DNA from 3 places in the Streptomyces sp. NPDC060031 genome. Region 2 is predicted to be linked to each of the others. Evidence: riboswitches for the same ligand, from Rfam matches in the RefSeq annotation. Region 2 holds a riboswitch; each other region holds the start of a gene.
The links. Region 2 has a riboswitch for cyclic di-AMP ahead of ACFWB8_RS07605 (M23 family metallopeptidase). Riboswitches for the same ligand answer to the same signal wherever they lie in the genome.

Region 1 (7,254 bases), on a different contig from region 2:
AGGCCGAGGTGGCCACGAAGCGCAGACGCTGCGCCCCGAGCTCCTTGATGACCGCCGCGTACTCGCGGCACGCCGCGAAGGTGCGCTCCAGCGCCTCCGGGGCGAGCCGGCCGGTCTTGTCCACGCCCTGGCCGAGCCGGACGATCGTCATCCGGCGGTCCAGCTCGACCAGCTCGCCCGTCGCCGGGTCGCAGTCGGCGACCAGCAGGCGGATGGAGTTCGTGCCGCAGTCGATGCCCGCGACCCGGGTCACTCGGCCCCCTCCCCGGCCTTCTTGCCGCCCTTGTCGCCGCACGGGGTGACGCAGGGGCCCTTGGCCCACCACTCGGGCAGCATCGCCAGGGCCTCGTCGCCGAACGGGTTCACGCCGGGGCCGGCGGCCAGCGAGTGGCCCACCAGCACGTGCAGGCACTTGACCCGGTCCGGCATCCCGCCGGCGCTCGGGAAGCCCTGGAGCACCTCGATCGCGTCGCGTCGCGTGATGTAGTCCTCGTGCGCGGCCCGGTAGGCGGCGGCGAGCTCCGGGTCGTCGGCGAGCCGGGCCTGCATCTCCTTCATCACGCCGTTGGCCTCCAGCGTGCCGATGGCACCGGCGGCGCGCGGGCACGTCAGGTAGTACAGCGTCGGGAAGGGCGTGCCGTCGGGGAGCCGCGGGGCGGTCTCCACGACGTCCGGCTGGCCGCAGGGGCAGCGGTGCGCGATGGCGCGCAGCCCGCGCGGCGGGCGGCCGAGCTGCTGCTCGAACGCCTCGATGTCCGCGTCGGTCGGCTCGGTCCGGTCGGTCTGGGGCGGGGGCGTCTGCATGCCTGGAGGAAGTCTCTTCGTTCGTTGTGCTTGGTGTGGGTGGGTCAGTCGCCGGGGCGGTCGGCCTTGTCGACACCGTCCCAGACGTTCGAGTACCAGGGGCGGTCGCTCGCGGACTGTCCGCCGCGACGGTGCTCCGGTGCCTCGGCGCCGGGGTCGGTCATGATGTAGCTGACCTCGCCCGGACGCACGAAGTGCAGGTGCTTGCGCGCCTGTTGCTCCGCGTACGCGTCGTCCTGCCAGCGGGCCTTCTCGTCGCGCAGCCGTTCCAGCCGGGCGCGCGCGGTGACCGCGTCCTTCTGCTGCTTCGCGATCTCCGAGCGCTGGGAGACGTACTGGCGCATCGGATACGCGAGGGCGACGACCAGGGTACAGAGGACGAGCACGAGCAGGGCGGCCCTGCCGGTGAGCCGGCTGCGGCGGACCTGGCGGCGCGACTGCGAGCGGTAGACGTGGGCGGCGGTCCGCTCGCCGAGCTGCCTCAGCCTGGTCGCGGTCGAGAAGGTGGAGAACCGATCCCGGTTCCCGGCCATGGTCCCGCCTCCCCTGTGTCCGCACTACGCAATACGTCCCCGCACACGGTACGGGACCGAGTGCGGGGACGTACGGAAGCCGGGGCGTGATTAGCCCTTGAAGCGGGGGAAGGCCGAGCGGCCCGCGTACACCGCGGCGTCGTCGAGGATCTCCTCGATGCGCAGCAGCTGGTTGTACTTGGCGACGCGGTCCGAGCGGGCCGGGGCGCCGGTCTTGATCTGACCGCAGTTCACGGCGACGGCGAGGTCCGCGATGGTGACGTCCTCGGTCTCACCGGAGCGGTGCGACATCATGCACTTGAAGCCGTTGCGCTGGGCCATCTCGACGGCGTCGAGCGTCTCGGTCAGCGAACCGATCTGGTTCACCTTCACGAGCAGGGCGTTCGCGGAGCCCTCCTCGATGCCGCGGGCCAGGCGCTCCGGGTTGGTGACGAAGAGGTCGTCGCCGACGATCTGGACCTTGGAGCCCAGCTTGTCGGTGAGGGTCTTCCAGCCGGCCCAGTCGTCCTCGTACAGCGGGTCCTCGATGGAGACCATCGGGTACGCGGAGACGAGCTCCTCGTAGTACTCGGTCATCTCGGCGGCCGAGCGGGACTGGCCCTCGAACTCGTACTTGCCGTCCTTGTAGAACTCGGACGCGGCGACGTCGAGCGCGAGCGCGATGTCCTTGCCCGGGACGTAGCCGGCCTGCTTGATGGCCTCGACGATGAGGTCCAGCGCGGCGCGGTTGGACTCCAGGTTCGGGGCGAAGCCGCCCTCGTCGCCCAGACCGGTGGAGAGGCCCTTGGTGTGCAGGACCTTCTTCAGGGTGTGGTAGACCTCGGCACCCCAGCGCAGCGCCTCGGAGAAGGACTCCGCGCCGATCGGGGCGATCATGAACTCCTGGATGTCGACGTTGGAGTCGGCGTGCGACCCACCGTTGAGGATGTTCATCATCGGAACGGGCAGCAGGTGCGCGTTCGGGCCGCCGAGGTAGCGGAAGAGCGGGAGGTCCGAGGCCTCGGACGCGGCGTGCGCGACGGCGAGGGAGACGCCGAGGATGGCGTTGGCGCCGAGCGAGCCCTTGTTGTCGGTGGCGTCCAGGTCGAACATGGCCTGGTCGATCAGGCGCTGCTCGGTGGCGTCGTAGCCGACGAGCTCCGGGCCGATCTGCTCGATGACGGCCAGGACGGCCTTCTCGACGCCCTTGCCGAAGTAACGGTTGGGGTCACCGTCACGCAGCTCGATGGCCTCGAATGCACCGGTGGAGGCGCCGGACGGAACTGCAGCACGGCCGGTGCTGCCATCGTCGAGGCCCACCTCGACCTCGACCGTGGGGTTGCCTCGGGAGTCCAGGATTTCCCGGGCTACGACGACGTCGATGGACGGCACGAGCATCTCCTTCTGGGATGTGACGCTGGATGTGCGGTGGCGTCAGGCCGTGGGATGGCCTCGCCGCCTAGAGCCTAACCGGCTCCGGGCACTGGGCCGGCCGACCGCCCGGGTCCTGGGACGAAAAAGGGTCCGAATACCCCTCTTCCGGGACATAGGTCCCTTGAACATCGGGCTGCCGCCCGCCGCTGGGCCCGGCACGCGCCACCGCCCGGCGCGTCGGGCGGACGCGCCGGGCGGTGGGTGTTACCGCGGGATTCAGCTGAGCTTCAGCTTCTGCCCCGGGAAGATCAGGTCGGCGTCGGACACGATGTCCTTGTTGAGCTCGAAGAGCTTCTCCCAGCCGCCCTTGACGCCGTTGGCATCGGCGATGGTGCCCAGCGTGTCGCCGGACTTGACCTCGTACGAGCCGTTGCCGGTCTTGGGGGCCTCGGACTTCGGCTGGGCCGTGGTCCCGGTCTTCGGCTTGGAGGGGGCCGCGGTCTCGGAGCGCTTGGTCTCCTTCTTCGGCGCGGCCTTCTGCTCCTTCTTGGGCTCGGCCTTCGGCTTGGCCGGGGTCTCGGCCGCGCCGCCGCCGTTGTACGAGGCGCCGGACAGGCCCACGCCACAGGACGGCCAGGCGCCCTTGCCCTGGCCCTTGAGGACCTTCTCAGCGACGGCTATCTGCTGGGCCTTCGAGGCCTGGCTGGCCTGCGCGGCGTACGCCTTGCCACCGTAGGCGGCCCAGGTGGAGGACGAGAACTGCAGACCGCCGTAGTAGCCGTTGCCCGTGTTGATGGCCCAGTTGCCGCCGGACTCGCAGGAGGCGACGCGGTCCCACTCCGAGGCGGTGGCGGCGGAAGCGGTGCCCGCGGCCATCAGGGGGGCCGCGACGGCTACACCGGCGACGCCGGCGAGCGTGACGATGCGGACGGCCTTGGAACCGCGACGGTGCTTGCCCTTGCCGGAAAGCAGCATGGAGTTTCTCCTCACCGACGCCTACGAGGTGAGCTGTCGGGTTCGGGCGAGTGAGTTGCCCGGCGGTGCGACCTAGCGCACCGCTTAACCCCTAGCCGGTGGCGTGACCGTCTCTCAACGGCCGCTCCCGGCACCTACCTTGGTTCCCCCGCTCCTGCCTTCGGCGCTTGACGCGACGACTGTTCCCTCCGTCCGCCGGCAGGATTCGGCGATGCGGTCGAAGGAGCCCGCGGTGGCGAGCGATTCAGAAGGTAGACAGGTCCCTCCCCGATGTTCAACGAGCGCCATCGGGGAGAAACGGGGCCTACTTGCGTCCCTCGGACCAGTGTTTGCGCAGGTGAGGACGGGGTTTGCGGAAGCCTCGGGGCCGGACACGCCAGTTGACCGGAAGAGACACATGTCTCACTTAACTAAACCGGACAATCAGGTGTTTACGGGTGCCCGAACTGCCCCTATTTCTTAGTTAGATCCAGGTTTTGACCGGGCTTGATCAAGTTGGCGTCCTCGCCGATGACCTGCTGGTTGGCCGTATAGAGCGCGTTCCAGCCGCCCTTGAGGTCGTTGGCGTCCGCGATGGCGGCCAGGCTGTCGCCCGGCCGCACGGTGTAGGTCGGGTCCGACGCGGCGTCAGATGTGACGGGCGCCTCGACCGCGGCCTCTCCGCGGTGCTTACCGCCGCCCGCGGCCGGGGCCGCGGGGTCGGTGGAGGCTCCGGGGGCCGCCGGGGCGCTCGGGCCGGCGGCGGGGGTGCTCGGGTCGCCCGGCGCCGTGGGGGCCGTCGGCCCCGTCGAGGGGGCGTTCGGGTCCGTCGGGCCGGTGGCGGGCGCCGTGGGGTCCGTGGCGGGCACCGTCGGGTCGCCCGGGGTCGTCGGGGCGGTCGGGGTCGTCGGGTCGGCCGGGGCGGTCGGGGTCGTCGGCAGGTCCGGGTCCGGCATGACGGGCAGTCCGCTGGGCGGCCCGAGCGGGATGTCGGGCAGCACGAAGGACGGCGAGCCGGAGGGGCTCGGGGAAGCCTGGGCCGGAGCCCCGAAGTCCGTGGCGCGGTCGTCCGAGCCGCCGACCGGTACGGAGCCGTCCGGGCGGGACGCGGACGGGGCGGCGGACCCGCGGCTGCCGGGCCCGCCCGGGTCCACGTCCGCGGCCGGCGCCTGCCGGGTCAGGCCGGCCGGCTCCGCGCACATCGGCCACGCCTGGGGGCCCTGGGAAGCCAGCACCCGTTCGGCGACGGCGATCTGCTGCGAGCGGCTGGCCAGGTCGGCGCGGGTCGCGTAGTCGAGACCGCCGGCGCCCTTCCACTGCTCCTCGGTGAACTGCAGTCCGCCGTAGGCGCCGCTGCCGAAGTTCGCGCTCCAGGTCCCGCCGCTCTCGCACTCGGCGACCTTGTCCCACGTGGAGGCGTCGGCCGCGCTGGCGCCCGTGGCCGCGAGCAGCGGCAGGGCCAGCGCGGAGCCGGTGACTCCGGCGGTGACGACAATCGCGGGGATCTGTCGGGGGCGTCTGTGGCGGCCGTTCCCGGAACGCATGAGGGTGCACCTTTCGCATAACGGCGGGGTAACGGCAGAACCTAGCGGCCTTCGAACGCTTGTCACAAGTTTCGACGGAAACTGACTTCCAGTCAGTCGGCCTTCACTCGTTGCGGGGTGTAAAGCGGACCGGAAGAGTGCGCAGGCCACGCATGATGAGCCCGCCGCGCCAGCGCAGGTCGCTCGGCGGAACAGCGAGTTCCAGATCCGGCAGACGCGTGAGCAAAGTCGCAAGCGCGGTCTGCCCTTCGAGCCGCGCGAGCGGCGCACCCAGGCAGTAGTGGATCCCGTGCCCGTATCCGAGGTGCTGGTTGTCGGTCCTGGAGAGGTCGAGCGTGTCCGGTTCGGCGAACCGCTCGGGGTCCCGGTCGGCGGCCGCGAGGACCACCAGCACCGGATCGCCCGCCGCTACGTCCTGCCCGCCGAGGGTCAGCGCCTCGGTGGCGAACCGCCAGGTGGCCAGCTCCACCGGACCGTCGTAGCGCAGCAGCTCCTCGACGCCCGTCTCCAGCAGCCCGCTCTCCCCGGCCGCGAGGGAGGCCTGGAGGCGCTCGCGCTGGTCCGGGTTCATGAAGAGGGAGTGGACCCCGTTGCCGATGAGGTTCACGGTCGTCTCGAAGCCGGCGAAGAGCAGGATGAAGGCCATGGCGGTGGCCTCGGCCTCCGTCAGGTGGTCGCCGTGGTCGCTGGCCCGGATCAGATCGGAGATCAGGTCGTTGCCCAGGTCGTCCCTTTTGCGGTGGATGAGCTCGCCGAGGTAGGTCCTCATCTGCTTCACCGAGCGGGCGACCCCGCCGCGCGGGCCGCCGCCGTGCCGGATCATCATCCCGGCCCAGTCGCGGAAGTCGTCCTGGTCCTCACGCGGTACGCCGAGCATCTCGCAGATGGCGTAGATGGGGAGGGGGAAGGCGAACTCGTGGATGAGGTCCGCTTCCCCCTTGCTCGCGAACTGCTCGATGAGGTGGTCGGTCAGCTCCTGCACCCGCGGGGTGAACTCGGCGACCCTGCGCGGGGTGAACGCCTTCGACACCAGCCGCCGCAGCCGGGTGTGGTCCGGCGGGTCGATGTTGAGCAGATGCGTCATCAGCTCCGCCTTGCGCTCCCCCGGGATGCCGGTCTTCCCCTTGGCGTGCGCGGGCTCGGCGTGGTGCGCCGGATTCTTGCTGAGCCGCTGGTCGGCGAGGGCCTGGCGGGCATCGGCGTACCGGGTCACGAGCCAGGCCTCGACCCCGCTGGGGAGCCGGGTGCGGTGCACGGGCGAGTGCTCGCGCAGCCAGGCGTAGGCGGGGTACGGGTCGGTCGCGAACTCCCAGTCGAACAGGGTCGGGCCCTGGGCCGCGGGGGTGTCGGCCGGGCCCGGGGCGGGGGTCTCGGCGGGGTCTGCGGGGGTCTGCTGATGCACCCGCTGACGGTATCCCGTACATCGACCATCACCCCATATGGGTACTTCGTCGCGGCTGTCCGCAGATCCGCCATGGCTTGACCTGGCCTTGTCCGGCATTCCTACTTTCGGTTTTGTGGATGTGAGGATCTTGAAAAGCAGCTTCGCGGTGGTGGAGAGACGGGCCGAGCACACGGTCAAGTTCTTCTACACCCACCTGTTCTGGCACAACCCCGGCATCCGTGAGCTCTTCCCGGCTTCCTTCGAGGACATGGAACGGCAGCGGGACCGGCTCTTCGCCGCGCTCACCCACGTGATCGCCCACCTCGAGAACGAGAGCCTTCTCCCCTATCTACGCGACCTCGGCCGCGACCACCGCAAGTTCCTGGTCGGCCCCGAGCACTACGCCGCCGTCGGCACGAGCCTGCTCGCCGCGCTCGCCGAGGCCTCCGGGACGGCCTGGACCCCCCGGGTGGAGAAGGCCTGGGCCGAGGCCTACCAGGTGATGGCCGACGCGATGACGGACGGCGCCGGCGCGAGCGGGGATCCGCCGTGGTGGGACGCGGAGATCGTGCGCCACCTCCGGTACGGGCAGGACATTGCCGTGCTGACCCTGCGGCCCCACGCCCCGCTGCCCCATCTCCCCGGCCAGTACGTGAGCGTGAGCAGCGACCGCGTCCCGAGG
Region 2 (7,254 bases):
TCCCGCACGAGCTGGCCAACCCGCAGCGCCGCGCGGCCAAGCAGCTGTCCAAGGAGCTCTTCCCGGCCTCGCTGCGGATGTCTCGCCCGCGTCAGGGCACCGAGGACACGGTCGCCCGTATCGACTCGGCGGCCGTGCGCGCCTTCTTCGAGGCCCACGTGCGCCCCGCCACCGCCACCGCGGTGGTCGTCGGCGACCTGACCGGGGTCGACCTGGACGCGGTCCTGGCCGAGACCCTGGGCTCATGGACCGGCGACTTCGCGGAGCCGCTGCCGGTGCCGCCGGTGACCGCCGACGACACCGGCCGCGTGGTCATCGTCGACCGGCCCGGCGCGGTGCAGACGCAGTTGCTGATCGGCCGCATCGGACCGGACCGGCACGACCGGGTCTGGGCGCCCCAGGTGCTCGGCACGTACTGCCTGGGCGGCACCCTCACCTCGCGCCTGGACAAGGTGCTGCGCGAGGAGAAGGGGTACACCTACGGCGTGCGCGCCTTCGGCCAGGTACTGCGCTCCACCGCCGACGGCAAGGGCGCCTCGATGCTCGCCATCAGCGGCTCGGTGGACACCCCGAACACCGGCCCGGCGCTGGAGGACCTCTGGAAGGTGCTCCGCACCCTCGCGGAGGGCGGCCTGACCGATGCCGAACGGGACGTGGCGGTACAGAACTTGGTGGGCGTGGCCCCGCTGAAGTTCGAGACGGCCGCCTCGGTCGCCGGCACCCTCGCCGACCAGGTCGAGCAGGAGCTGCCGGACGACTACCAGGCGCAGTTGTACGCCCGGCTGGCCGAAACCGGCACGGTGGAGGCGACTTCGGCGGTCGTCAGCGCCTTCCCGGTGGACCGGCTGGTCACGGTGCTGGTGGGCGACGCCGCACAGATCGAGGAGCCGGTGCGCGCCCTCGGGATCGGTGACGTGAGCGTCGTCACCAACTGATCGGCCGACCGGCCGGACAGCGGCCCAACCGGGCGGCACGCAGGGGGCTTCGGTGGCTTGTCCGCCGAGGCCCCTTTTGTCTGTTTAGGGGTGAGGTTGCTTGTATGTGCTGTGGCGTACGCAACAAAAAGGCGTGTCTGTTTGGCGATTGACTGATGATCCGCCTAGCGTCGGCCGTGCTGTTCGTCAGTTGTACCCGCCGCACCCGCGGCACCGGACAGCGATCGCCGAGTCCCCGTCAGGCGCGAGCCTGGGGAGCCGGGGACCCACATCAGTCCCTGGGGTGAATCGGACCGCCTCGCAAGAGGAGGCCCGTAGGAGACCTTCCTGCTCCGAACCCGTCAGCTAACCCGGTAGGCGAGAGGGAAGGAAAGGATCAGCCCCGTCATGGCGTTTGGCAGTCGTGCCGCCGGTAAGCACCGTGGTTCCAGTCGTCTGAGCCGCAGGACCGCCGGCTACGCCGGCATAGCCGCCCTCGCCACCACTGGTGTCGTCGGCTCCCTGGCCGGTCCCGCGTTCGCCGCGGACCAGGCCGCCCCCTCCATCGAGGACACCGGCCTGAACACCATCGTGGTGGCCGAGGACCTCGCGGGCGAGATCGAGGCCCAGGCCCAGTCCCAGCAGCGCGCCGCCGAGGCCGCCGCCGCCAAGGCGCAGGCCGAGGCCGACGCCAGGCAGCGGGCCGCCGAGGCCAAGCGCGTGGCCGAGGCCCGGGCGCAGGAAGAGCGCGAGGCCGCCGAGCGCGCGGCCCGCGAGGAGGAGCGCAAGCGCCTCAACACCTTCGTCGCCCCCGTCGAGGGCTCCTACGTCAGCACCCAGTGGCACGCGGGCGGCGGCATGTGGTCCTCCGGCAGCCACACCGGCATCGACTTCCACGCCGCCACCGGCACCACGGTCCACGCCGTGGGCGCGGGCACCGTGGTCGAGTCGGGCCAGGGCGGCGCGTACGGCAACAACATCGTCATCAAGCACGCCGACGGCACCTACACCCAGTACGGCCACCTGTCCGTGCTGAGCGTCTCCGTCGGCCAGCAGGTCACCGCGGGCCAGCAGATCGGCCTGTCGGGCTCCACGGGCAACTCCAGCGGCCCGCACCTGCACTTCGAGGCCCGCACCGGCGCCGACTACGGCTCGGACATCGACCCGGTCGCGTACCTGCGCGGGCACGGCGTCACCGTCTGACCCGCACCGCACGACATCCGCGAAGGCCCCGGCTCCCCGAGCCGGGGCCTTCGCGTTGTGGGAATGTTTCGTATTTCGGCCGTCCTCGGAAATTATCGTGTGTTGCCATAGAGTTGCACGCATCAATGATGTCGGCAGTCGGAAATAGGCGGAGGTCCGGTCTTGCGTATTCCCGCGCACGCGGTGTGCACAGCAATTCGCGACGACATCGTCTCCGGGGTGTTCGGGCCGGGCAGCCGGCTCACCGAAGAGGTGCTGGCCCGCCGGTACGGAGTCTCGCGCGTCCCGGTGCGCGAGGCGCTGCGCACCCTGGAATCCGAGGGCTTCGTGACGACCCGGCGGCACGCGGGCGCCTGTGTGGCCGAGCCGACCGAGCAGGAGGCCGCGGACCTCCTGGAGGTGCGGATGCTGCTGGAGCCGCTGGCGGCCGCCCGGGCCGCCCGGCGGCGTACCGAGGCCCACCTCAAGGTGCTCCGCGGGCTGGTCCGGCTGGGGCAGGAGCGGGCGAAGCGGGGCCAGGGGGAGGATCTGCGCTCCCTGGGCGGCTGGTTCCACGAGACCCTCGCCCAGGCCTCCGGCAGCCCGGGGCTGATCGCGCTGCTCACACAGATGCGGCACAAGGTGGCCTGGATGTACGCGGTGGAGGCCCCGGCGCGGCCGGTGGAGTCCTGGGCGGAGCACGGGGCGATCGTGGACGCCGTGGCGCGCGGTGACGCGGAGCGGGCCCGGGCGCTCACCGCGATGCACGCGGACCGGGCGGCCGGGGCGCACCGGATGCGGGTGAGGACTTCGCAACCTGCCGTAAACATGGCGAGCGGCCCGCATTAACAAACGCCGTATACAAAGGACGGATATTCGCGCGGCTCCGGGCAATTCACGGATCCGCATTATTTTCGGCCGGTGCGAGCGGCTGGAATTCCGCTATTCGCGGACCGGTCGGGGGGTCCGGCGGTCCGGGAAAAGCAGCGAAGCCGTGGCCGCCGGCATTCCGGTGGCCACGGCTTCGCCGTACGAGCAGTAACAGCAGCCGAGCGGTACGAGCCCTACGGGCCGCACGACTCGAACCCGAGGGGTCAGACGGTCTCGGGGAGCTCCTCGAGACCCTCGGCGACCAGCTTCGCGAGGCGGTCCAGCGCGACCTCGGCGCCTTCGGCGTCGGACGCGAGGACGATCTCCTCGCCGCCCTGGGCGCCCAGGCCCAGAACCGCCAGCATGGAGGCGGCGTTGACGGGGTCGCCGCCGGCCTTCGCGATGGTCACCGGGACGCCGGAAGCGGTCGTCGCGCGGACGAAGATCGAGGCGGGACGAGCGTGCAGGCCCTCGGCCCACCCGACGTTGACGCGGCGCTCTGCCATGGTGATGCCCTTCAGGTTCTTACGGTTGTCTAGACCAGTCTCTCATGACGTCCGGAATGCTCCGACCGACCTTCGGCCTGAATCTCCCTGCCGTTCGGCCTTCCCCAGCTTGCACTGTTTGCGCCAGCTTGCCTGATGCGCCGCGCCAGGGCTGCATGGGCCGCAGGAGCCTTAAGGTGGCCCCATGACCACCGAGTCGGACCCCTCGTACCCGGCACACTGGGAAGCGGACGTCGTCCTGCGGGACGGCGGCACCGCCCGCATCAGGCCCATCACCACCGAGGACGCGGGCCGGCTGGTCAGCTTCTACGAGCAGGTCTCGGACGAGTCGAAGTACTACCGCTTCTTCGCCCCCTACCCCCGGCTCTCCGACCGCGACGTGCACCGCTTCACCCACCACGACTACGTGGACCGGGTCGGCCTCGCGGCGACCATCGGCGGGGAGTTCATCGGCACCGTCCGCTACGACCGGATCGGCTCCGACGGCCGCCCGGCCACCGGGCCCGCCGACGAGGCCGAGGTCGCCTTCCTCGTCCAGGACGCCCACCAGGGCCGGGGCGTGGCCTCCGCCCTGCTCGAACACATCGGCGCGGTCGCCCGCGAGCGGGGCATCCGGCGCTTCGCCGCCGAGGTGCTGCCCGCCAACAACAAGATGATCAAGGTGTTCACGGACGCCGGATACCAGCAGAAGCGCAGCTTCGAGGACGGCTCCGTCCACCTCACCCTCGACCTCGAACCCACCGCCGAGTCCCTCGCCGTACAGCGCGCCCGCGAGCAGCGCGCCGAGGCCCGCTCGGTGCAACGACTGCTGACCCCGCGCTCCGTGGCCGTGATCGGAGTCAGCCGCTCCGGCAGCGGGGTGGGCGCGGCGACCCTGCGCAACCTGCGGGACAGCGGCTTCCACGGCCACCTCTACGCCGTCAACGCGGCCCGCGCCCCCGGCATCGGGGGAGACCTGCTCGACGGCGTACGGGCCTACCGCGCGCTCGCCGACATCGGCGCGCCCGTGGACCTCGCGGTGGTCGCGGTCCCGGCGGACCGGGTCCCGCAGGCGGTGGCCGACTGCGGGGAGCACGGGGTGCAGGGGCTCGTCGTGCTCTCCGCCGGGTACGGGGAGAGCGGGGCGCAGGGGACGGCCCGCCAGCGCGAACTGGTGCGGCAAGTGCGCTCGTACGGGATGCGGCTGATCGGACCGAACGCGTTCGGGGTGATCAACACGGCACCCGAGGTGGAGCTCAACGCCTCGCTGGCCCCCGCGCCGCTGCCCAAGCGCGGCCGGATCGGCCTCTTCACACAGTCGGGGGCGATCGGGATCGCGCTGCTCTCGGGGCTCCTGCGCCGCGGCGAAGGACTGTCCTCCTTCGTCTCGGCGGGCAACCGCGCCGACGTGTCCGGAAACGACATCCTCCAGTACTGGTACGACGACGAGGCGACGGACGTCGCGCTGCTCTACCTGGAGACCCTGGGCAACCCGCGCAAGTTCACCCGGCTCGCGCGCCGGACGGCGGCCGTCAAGCCGGTGGTCGTCGCCAAGGGCGGCCGCCACACCCCCGCGGGCCACGTGGTCCCCGACACCCGCCTCCCGGACGCGACGGTCTCGGCGCTGCTGCGGCAGGCGGGCGTGATCCGGGTCGACACGGTCACCGAGCTGGTGGACGTGGGCCTGCTGCTGGCCGCGCAGCCGCTGCCCGCCGGACCGCGCATCGCGATCCTCGGCAACTCCGAGTCCCTCGGGGTCCTCACCTACGACGCCTGCCTGACGCAGGGGCTGCGGCCGCTGCCGCCGCTGGACCTGACGACGGCGGCCTCGCCCGCGGACTTCCGTACGGCCCTGGCCGCCGCGCTCGCCTCCGACGACTGTGACGCGGTCGTCGTCACGGCGATCCCGTGGGTGAGCGAGCGCGCGCTGGCCGACGACCTCGCGGACGCCCTGCGGGAGGCCGTGGCCGAGGCGCCGAGCAAGCCCGTGGCCGTGGTGCACGTGGAACTCGTCGAGCTGGTCGAGGCCCTGTCGGCGGCGCGCGGCACGGGGCCGGGGCCGGGGCCGGAGCCTGCGCCGCCGCCTCGGTCGCCGTCGGCCGAGAGCGTGCCCACGGCCGCCCCCGCCCCCGTGACCCCGCCCGCGGACCCCCGCCCGCCCGGCGAGCGGGACCGGATCCCCAGCTATCCCGCCGCCGAGCGCGCCGTCAAGGCCCTCGCCGAGGCCGTGCGCTACGGCCAGTGGCGGCGCGCCATCGCCGAGCCGGGCCAGGTGCCGGAGTACGAGGACATCGACGAGGGCGGGGCCGCCGGGCAGCTCTCCCGGCTGCTGGCGGCCGTGCCGGACGGCGAGGTGCACACCCTGGCCGACCCCGACGCCCGCGAGCTGCTCGGCCGCTACGGGATCCGCGTGCACACCACCCTCCCCGCGCCCAGCGCCGACGCCGCGGCCCGCGCCGCCAGAGCGCTGGGCTACCCGGTCGCCCTCAAGACCACCGCCTCGCACCTGCGCCACCGCGCGGACCTGGGCGGCGTACGCCTCGACCTCACCACCGAAGCGGAGCTGCGGCGGTCCTACGAGGAACTCACCGAAGCCCTCGGCAAGCCCGCCGAGCTGCTCCCCGTCGTCCAGGCCATGGTGCCCCGGGGCGTCGATACCGTCGTCCGCTCCGTCATCGACCCCGCCGCCGGAGCCGTCCTCTCCTTCGGTCTCGCCGGCGTCGCCTCCGAACTGCTCGGCGACACCGCGCACCGCCTGGTCCCGGCCACCGACCGGGACGCCGCCGGCCTGATCCGCTCCATCCGCGCCGCGCCGCTCCTCTTCGGCTGGCGCGGCAGCGACCCCGTCGACACCCCGGCCCTGGAGGAACTGCTCCTGCGGCTGTCGCGCCTCGTCGACGATCACCCCGAGGTGGTCGGGGTCTCCCTGGAGCCCGTGGTCGTCGCCCCCGACGGCCTCTCCGTGCTCAGCGCCACCGTCCGCCTCGCCCACGCCCCCGCCCGCAGCGACCTCGGGCCGCGCACCCTGCCCAGCTACTGACGTCCGGCGCGGCCGGGGCGCCTCCGGCGGGCCTTAAGATGGACCTCATGGCGAAATCCGGTACGACGACCCAGGGGCTGCGCACGGCGATCGAGCGCAGCGGCTACTACCCGGCCCTCGTGGCCGAGGCCGTGGAGGCCGCGGTGGGCGGCGAGCCGATCTCGTCGTACCTGGTCCACCAAGAAACGACCTTCGACGCAAACGAGGTGCGCCGCCATGTCACGGTGCTGGTCCTGACCGGCAACCGCTTCATCGTGAGCCACACCGACGAGCAGGCCGCCGACGCCGGATCCCCGTCCCCGTACGCGACCACCTCCACCGAGTCGGTCAAGCTCTCCAGCATCTCCTCCGTGGTGCTCAGCCGCGTCGTCGCCAACCCGGAGTCGTACACGCCCGGAACCCTGCCCCGCGAGGTCGTCCTGACCATCGGCTGGGGCGCGGTCTCCCGCATCGACCTGGAGCCGGCCGCCTGCGGTGACCCGAACTGCGACTCCGACCACGGTTACACCGGCAACTCCACCGCCGACGACCTGAGCCTGCGGGTCAGCGAGGCGGGCGACGGACCGGAGGCCGTGCGCCAGACGCTGGTCTTCGCGCAGGCCCTCAGCGAAGCCACCGCGGCCACCGCGGCGCCTTCCGCCACCGCTCGCTGATGGCGTACTCCGCGGCGCAGAACTGGGCGGACGAGCCGGAGCTCCTGGACCTCGCCGGCGCCCCGGTGCCGCAGTACGGCACGGGTTCGCTCGCCGATCTGCTGCCGACC
Region 3 (7,254 bases), on a different contig from region 2:
TCCGGGTCGGCGACGGGCCGCCGCGGCGGGACCGCCAGGTACGGTCGGACGCTCTTGACCAGCATCGCCATCTCGTAGCCGAGCACGCCCGCGTCGGCCTCCCGGTCGGCGAATACCGCGAGGCAGGTCCCCGATCCGGCCGCCGACACGAAGACCAGCGCCGTGTCGAGCTCGACCACCACCTGCCGGACCTCGGCGCCGTCCCCGAAGCGGGAGCCGGCACTGCGTGCCAGCGAGTACAGCCCGGAGGCCAGGGCGGCCATGTGGTCGGCGCTGTCCGCGTCCATCCCGTGCACGCAGGTGACGAGCCCGTCAGCGGTCAGCAGCACCGCGCTGCGTGTGTACGGCACCCGCTGCACGAGGCCGCCGAGCAGCCAGTCGAGATCCGAGAGCCGGCCGGTCCTGGTCGCCACTTCGCCGCTCATGGGGGTGTGCTCCTTGGTGCTGATCGGGGTCCGGTTCATGTCTGCTGCTCCGACTGGGCGAGACCGAAGCCCCGCTGGAAGGCGGCCATCAGGCCGGGGTCGTGCACGGGTCGCTCGCCGTCTTCGGCCCGCCGGGGGGCGGGGGTGTCCCGCAGTTGGGGTACGAGGTGCTCCTGGGCCCGCCGTTTGGGCAGCTGCGGCAGGTCCTCGCCCACCCGGGCGGCCGGCACCTGCGACGCGCCCGCGATGGCTCCGGCGGGCTCCGCCGCGGCCATCGCCTCGGGCACGGGTTCGGACATGGCTTCGGACATGGCTTCGGGCACGGATCGGGGCACGGCCCACGGCTCCGCCTCGGGCGCCGGTGCACTGCGGGCCACCCTGCCCGGCGCCTCGACCGCCCAGGCCGGCACGGCCGGCACGGCCGCCGGCATCCCGGACGGCTCGGGCCGAGGCAGCCCGACGCGCACGGGCTCCAGGGGCGCCCTGGCGGCGATCCCCGCCCCGGCCCCGTCGACCGGCTCGGCGCTCCCCCACGAGGTGGCCCGGGTGCCCCCCAGCGCATCGGCGGCGCTCGGCGCCTCCGCGCCCAGCAGCTCCTGGGGCAGGACCAGCACGGCGAGCACGCCGCCGTAGATGTTGGACTTCAGCTCGACGGCGACCCCGTGGCGCCGCGCGAGCGCCGAGACGACGAACAGGCCGATCCGCCCGTCCGCCAGCAGGTGCCGGACGTTGATCTGGTCGGGGTCGCCGAGCAGGGCGTTCATCCGGTGCTGTTCCTCGGGCGGCATTCCGAGTCCCCGGTCCTCCACCTCGACCGCGATGCCGGCGGTGACCCGCTCGGCGCGCACCACCACATCGGTGTCGGGGGCGGAGAACACCGTGGCGTTCTCGACGAGTTCGGCCAGCAGGTGCACCACGTCGGCGACGGCGTGCCCGCGGACGGTACCGCCGGCCGGGGGCACCACCTTGACCCGGGTGTACTGCTCGACTTCCGCGACGGAGGAGCGCAGTACCTCGCTCAGGTCGATGGGCCGCGTCCACTGGCGCCGGGAGGCGGCGCCGCCGAGCACGGCGAGGTTCTCGGCGTGGCGGCGGATGCGGGTGGCGAGGTGGTCGACGTGGAAGAGCTCCCTGAGCAGGTCCGGGTCCTCGACCGTGTCCTCCAGGTCGTCCAGCAGCGAGATCTCGCGGTGTACGAGGGACTGCAGCCGGCGGGCCAGATTGACGAAGACCTCGACCTTGCGGTCACTGTCGGACGGGGTGACCGGCCCGCCCAGCCGGACCAGCGCGGCGTGGGCCTGCTCGCGGGCACCGCGCAGCTCCTGGGCGAGCAGCCAGAACTCGTCCACGCCCGCCGGGTCGGTGCCGGGCGGCGGCCCGGTGGGCCCGCCGCGCACCGGGCGGCCCGGGGTCTCGCCCCGTTCCAGCCGCTCGGCGGCAGTACGCAGCTCCTGACGGCCGCGGACGCTGGAGCGGCGCAGTGCCTCGCAGCGGTCGCGGACGGTCTTGGCGGCGCGCTGGGCCCCGAGGAGGGCGGCCGCCAGCGCGCCGAGGACGAGCAGGGCGCAGCCGGTGAGCACCGGCCACAGCCGGTCGTCGCGGACGCCCGCTCCGCCGCCGAGCTGGAGCGTGAAGATGACCGCGGCGGCGCCGCTCAGCCCGGCGGCGAGCGTGGGCAGCACGGCGGCGCGTACCAGCTGGGGCCTTATTTGCCGGCCGGGACCGGTGACGGCGTGTCTCGACGGGGCGTGGCGGGCGGCGCGGAGTCCGGACATCGGCGTCCTCGGTCAGAGGGGCCGGACGCCTCAGCGTTCCGGGCCCCGTGTTGATCACCGGACACCCACGCTAGACCGCGCGCTGCCGCCCCGGACGGCCAGTTGGGGAACTTCGCCGGGGTGGTTCCCGCTCCCGACGGAGCGCTCGTACGGGCGGCCGAATGCGCCGGGAGCGCGTACGCCCTGGTGACCCGGGGCGCGCGCCGTCCGGTCCGCACACCTGTGCCCCGCGGGTCCCGGTACCCCCGGCGGCCACGCCGGCCCCACGGATCGCGCCGACCCCGGGGCCCCGCCTTCGGTCCGGGGGTCTACGACCCGACGGCCTCCGACTCCTCGCGCCCGACCGAGGGCCCCGACGGGGGCGTAGCCGCTGACGGGGGCGTAGCCGGAGCGGCGGTCACCGGCGAGGAGGCATCCGGAGCCACCAACGGCGCCGCGGCCGGTGCGGCCGTTGCGGCGGCGACGAAGGGACGCCACCAGGGCTCGCGCGGGGCGTCGGAGGCTCCCGGCTCGAAGGGCTGGCCCGGCACCGGCAGGGCGATGGCCGCCCCGGAGCCCTCGGCCGCGGCCACCGTGCCCTCGCCGGGCTCGTCCCACGGATGCGGGGCCAGGTTGAAGGTGCCCCAGTGGATCGGCAGCATCGCACCGTGCGGCGCACCGCCCTGGAGGTCGAGGTGGGCGCGCATCCCCTCTTCGGGGGTCATGTGGATGTCGGGCCAGTACTCGGAGTAGGCGCCGATCTGGATCATCGTGGCGTCGAAGGGGCCGTGCTCGGCGCCGATCTCCTCGAAGCCGGGGAAGTAGCCGGTGTCCCCGCTGTGGTAGATCCGGTGCGCGTCGCCCGCTACGACCCAGGAGGCCCACAGGGTGAACTGCTGGTTGCGCAGCCCGCGGCCGCAGAAGTGCCGGGCCGGGGTCGCCGTCAGAGTGAGCCCGGCGATCTTGGTGCTCTCGTTCCAGTCGAGCTCGCGCAGCCGGTCGGCCGGGACTCCCCAGCGCTCCAGGTGCGCGCCGACGCCCAGCGGGACGGCGAAGACCGTGTCCGTGCCGGCCAGTTCCTTGATGGTCGGGAGGTCGAGGTGGTCGTAGTGGTCGTGGGAGATCACCACGACGTCGACCGGGCCGAGCGCGGCCAGGGGCACCGGTACCGGATGCAGCCGCTTGGGTCCGGCGAAGGGGAAGGGGGAGCAGCGCTCGCCCCACACCGGGTCGAACAGCACCCGCCGCCCGTCGATCTCCGCGAGCACGCTGGAGTGCCCCATCCAGGTGAGCCGCAAGCCGCTGGCCGGCGGCTTCGCCAGCTCGGCCAGGGTGGTCGGATAGACGGGGACGGGCGCGCCGGGGTTGCGCCGGACCCGCTGCTCCTTGTGGAAGTAGATCTTGGCGAATTCCAGCATCGACCCGGACGGCCTGGTCCTGGCCCCGACCGGGTTCTGGAAGACTCCGTCGGCGAAGTTCGGCGAGCGCAGGATCCGCTCAAGCCGCGCACCGGACGGGTCCGCGCCGAAGGCTTCGGGCCGCATGGCACGCAGCCGTGGACGCAAGGAACGGGAGCCGGTCAAGGCGCCTCCTGAGAGGGTGGGGGCGGGATGGGCGGACGGCTTACGACCATCCCAACGCGCACCGGGCCCGAAGGATTCCGACCCGGCCCCTGACATCATGCGCCGCTCCACTCCTTCTGTGGCGGCAGCAGGTCCGGCTACAGGGGCAGCAGGTCCGGCCGCTTCGCCTCGACGTGGTCCCCGGAGGACTCCCCGCGCAGCCGGCGGCCGATCCACGGCACCAGGTACTCGCGGGCCCACTGGATGTTGTCCCGGGTCACGTCCACCGAGCCGCGCGGCTGCTGCGGAGGCCACGGCTGGTCCGGATCGGCCGGCACCCCCATGCCCAGCACCTGCGCGGCGCGCAGCGCGACCCGGGTGTGCCCCTCGGGCGAGAGGTGCAGCCGGTCGTCGTCCCAGGCCCGCCGGTCCTGTACGGACTTCAGGGACCAGAGGTCGAGCACCGGGCAGTCGTACCGGTCGGCGATCGCGCGCACGTGCGCGCTGTACGTCGCGACCTTGCCGCGCAGGTGCTTGAGGACCGGTACGCCCCGGGTGTCGAAGCCGGTGGTGATCATGACCTGGCCGACGGCCCCGGTGAGCTCGGCGACGGCCGCCTCGAACCGCTCGGCCACGTGGTCCGGGTCGCTGCCGGGACGGATGATGTCGTTGCCGCCCGCGCAGAAGGTCACCAGGTCGGGCGCGAGCTCCTTGGCCCGCGGGACCTGCTCCGCCACGATCTGGTCGAGGAGCCGCCCGCGGACGGCCAGGTTCGCGTACCGGAAGTCGTGTTCTTCGCGCTGATCGGCCAGGAGCACGGCCAGCCGGTCCGCCCAGCCGAGAAACGTTTCCCCGGGTCCCGGGTCCCCCACGCCCTCGGTGAAGCTGTCCCCGATCGCCGCGTACGAGCCGATGGTCTTGAGTGTCGTCGTCGCTGCCACGGGACCACATACTTCACCCCGTCACGTGACCTACGCCACCGTAGGCAGGGGTTGACGGACCGTGATTTATACCACCGGCAGGTGAGGAATAACAGCGCGTGAGGCCGGCCCCCCTCGGGCCCCGGCCTCACGCGGGTCCGGCGTCCGACAGCGGACCGGTTGGGGGTCGTCAGATGCTGACGCCCTTGGAGCGGAGGTAGGCCAGCGGGTCGACGTCGGAGCCGTAGGACGGACCGGTGCGGATCTCGAAGTGGAGGTGCGGGCCGGTCACGTTGCCGGTGGCGCCGGAGAGGCCGATACGCTGCCCGGCGGTGACGCTCTGGCCGACCGAGACCGACAGCTGGGAGAGGTGGCCGTACTGGGAGTACTTGCCGTCGGCGTGCCGGATGACGACCTCGTTGCCGTACGCGCCGCCCCAGCCCGCGGAGACGACGGTGCCCGCGCCGACCGCCTTGACGGTGGTGCCGCTGCTCGCGATGAAGTCGACACCGGTGTGGTAGCCGCTGGACCACATGGCGCCGGCGGTCTTGTACGCGGTGGAGACGCCGCCGCCGACGGGGGCGACGAAACCGGAGGAGGGCGCGGCCTGCTGCTGCTCGGCCGGGGCGGCGGGTGCGGCCGGGGCCTCGGCCTCGGGGGCGGCGCCCTCGTCCGGGGAGCCTTCGCCGGCGGCGCCCTCGTCCGAGGTTCCCTCCGCGGAGTCGGCCGGGCCCTCGTCCGCGGAGGAGTCGGCAGGGACATCGGCGGAGGACTGCTCGGCGGGGGCCTGGGTCCGGGCCGGGGCGGACTCGACGGCGGGCGCGGCGTCGCCCTCGGCGCCGAGCGCCAGCTTCAGCCCGGGGTGGATCAGCGAGGGGTCGGCGCCGACGGCCGCGCGGTTGTCGGCGTAGAGCTGCTGCCAGCCGCCGCCGAGGTGCCGCTGCTCGGCGATCTTGGAGAGGTAGTCACCCGGGACGACCGTGTACACGGCCGGCGCGGCCGCCAGCACCCGGGCGGCGGGAGCGGCCTTCAGCGCCGCGGGGACCTGAGCGGCCAGGACGGGGGCCGTCGCCGGGGCGGCGGCGGGAGCCGCGTGGGCGCCGGCGGCTCCGAACAGCGGGAGCGCGAGGGCCGCGCCGCCGGTACCGGCCATGGCGAAACCGCGGGATATCGAGGGGGACTTGGGACGGCGGTGCTTACCCTTTGCAGGCATGGCGAATTCCTCTCCGTCGCCTGCGAGGTGAGCTGTCGGGTTCGGACTGGAGATGTCCGGTCGTACATGAACAGCACATGGACGACTTCACCCCGAGCCGTCCCGGCATAAAGATCCGGAACAGCGGCTTACCTGGTTCCCCCGCTCCTGCCGCGCGCGTGAATAGTCGGGTGCGGTTTCCGGACGGTGGCAGGATTCGGCGGTCCATCCGGATCGATCGCGAAGGTAATCGAGTGGTGGCACACCGAACAAGCCGTGAATTTCCTGACGGAATCTCAAGGGTGCTGGTCCGACGGAATTCCGGTCACCCTGTGTCCATTCAATGGCGGCAACAGCCGCCCCGGCAGGGCAATTCACCTTTGACGATCAGGCACTCACGGTCACCGTATGATCTGGCTCACGGGGACGTGCCCGATCTCGCTTCCACTCATGGCAAGTTGTCGCCAAGTAGTGTAATTCGGACATCCCCACGACCAGGCAGAGGAGCCGCCGTGACCCAGCAGATACCCCAGAGCCCGTCCACGGAACCGGGACTGGCCGGAGTACGCAACTTCCGTGACGTGGGCGGGCTGCCGACCGCCGACGGCCGAAGGGTCAAGACGGGACGACTGTTCCGTAGCGGACATCTCGCCCATGCCACCGAAACCGATGCAGAGTTCCTCGCCGCTCTCGGACTGCACACCATCTTCGACTTCCGCAACGGCGCCGACCACGCGCTGGAGGGGCAGGACGTGGAGCTGCCCGGCGTGCGCAATGTCAACATTCCGCTCTCGGACCCGGCGGACGGCACGGAATTCTGGAAGATGGTCCGCGAAGGCGGCCTCGAAGAACTCCGCACGGTCCTGGGCGACGGCAAGGCCGCCGCGCGGATGGCGAACTCGTACCGCGGAATGATCAAGAACCGCACCGCCGAGCACGGCCGGGTGGTCCACGCCCTCGCCGAGGACAGCGTCCCGGCCCTCATGCACTGCGCCGCCGGCAAGGACCGGGCCGGCCTGTCGATCGCCGTCACCCTGCTCGCCCTGGGGGTCGAGCGCGAGGCGGTCGTGGCGGACTACCTGGAGTCGAACGCCCCCCACAACCGCTACCGGGTCCGCCGCGGCAGCCAGTCCGCCGAGGCCCGCTCCCCCGAGGTGATGGAACTGCTCGCGCCGCTCTTCGACGCCCGCGCCGAGTACCTGACGGCGGCCTTCGAGACCATCGACGGCCACTGGGGCGGTCTGGACCGTTACCTCGCCGAGGGCCTCGGGCTCACGCCCGAGACCCTCGACCGGCTCCGGGACCGCCTGCTCGACTGAGGTCGGCCAGGTGGACGGACGGGCGGACGGGCGGACGGAGCGGGCGGTCAGCGGTTGCCGACCGCCTGCTTCACCAGCGTCT

Region 1: another riboswitch for cyclic di-AMP. It lies ahead of ACFWB8_RS16665 (transglycosylase family protein); the one in region 2 lies ahead of ACFWB8_RS07605 (M23 family metallopeptidase).
Region 3: another riboswitch for cyclic di-AMP. It lies ahead of ACFWB8_RS11425 (LysM peptidoglycan-binding domain-containing M23 family metallopeptidase); the one in region 2 lies ahead of ACFWB8_RS07605 (M23 family metallopeptidase).

Annotation. Positions count from the first base shown of each region.
Region 1 covers NZ_JBHWVM010000032.1:20,561-27,814, reverse strand. The annotation lists gene ACFWB8_RS16685 (exopolyphosphatase) at 1-253, opposite strand, end outside; gene ACFWB8_RS16680 (DUF501 domain-containing protein) at 250-804, opposite strand; gene ACFWB8_RS16675 (septum formation initiator family protein) at 849-1,337, opposite strand; gene eno (phosphopyruvate hydratase) at 1,428-2,714, opposite strand; gene ACFWB8_RS16665 (transglycosylase family protein) at 2,967-3,665, opposite strand; cyclic di-AMP (ydaO/yuaA leader) riboswitch at 3,669-3,841, opposite strand; gene ACFWB8_RS16660 (transglycosylase family protein) at 4,118-5,188, opposite strand; gene ACFWB8_RS16655 (cytochrome P450) at 5,292-6,590, opposite strand; gene ACFWB8_RS16650 (globin domain-containing protein) at 6,739-7,254, shown strand, end outside.
Region 2 covers NZ_JBHWVM010000012.1:15,475-22,728, reverse strand. The annotation lists gene ACFWB8_RS07610 (M16 family metallopeptidase) at 1-935, shown strand, start outside; cyclic di-AMP (ydaO/yuaA leader) riboswitch at 1,151-1,310, shown strand; gene ACFWB8_RS07605 (M23 family metallopeptidase) at 1,323-2,117, shown strand; gene ACFWB8_RS07600 (GntR family transcriptional regulator) at 2,280-2,945, shown strand; gene ACFWB8_RS07595 (HPr family phosphocarrier protein) at 3,191-3,472, opposite strand; gene ACFWB8_RS07590 (GNAT family N-acetyltransferase) at 3,657-6,491, shown strand; gene ACFWB8_RS07585 (DUF5998 family protein) at 6,539-7,144, shown strand; gene ACFWB8_RS07580 (alkaline phosphatase family protein) at 7,144-7,254, shown strand, end outside.
Region 3 covers NZ_JBHWVM010000019.1:62,026-69,279, reverse strand. The annotation lists gene ACFWB8_RS11445 (roadblock/LC7 domain-containing protein) at 1-425, opposite strand, end outside; gene ACFWB8_RS11440 (sensor histidine kinase) at 461-2,107, opposite strand; gene ACFWB8_RS11435 (MBL fold metallo-hydrolase) at 2,509-3,762, opposite strand; gene ACFWB8_RS11430 (SGNH/GDSL hydrolase family protein) at 3,900-4,682, opposite strand; gene ACFWB8_RS11425 (LysM peptidoglycan-binding domain-containing M23 family metallopeptidase) at 4,852-5,874, opposite strand; cyclic di-AMP (ydaO/yuaA leader) riboswitch at 5,879-6,086, opposite strand; gene ACFWB8_RS11420 (tyrosine-protein phosphatase) at 6,366-7,172, shown strand; gene ACFWB8_RS11415 (aspartate aminotransferase family protein) at 7,220-7,254, opposite strand, start outside.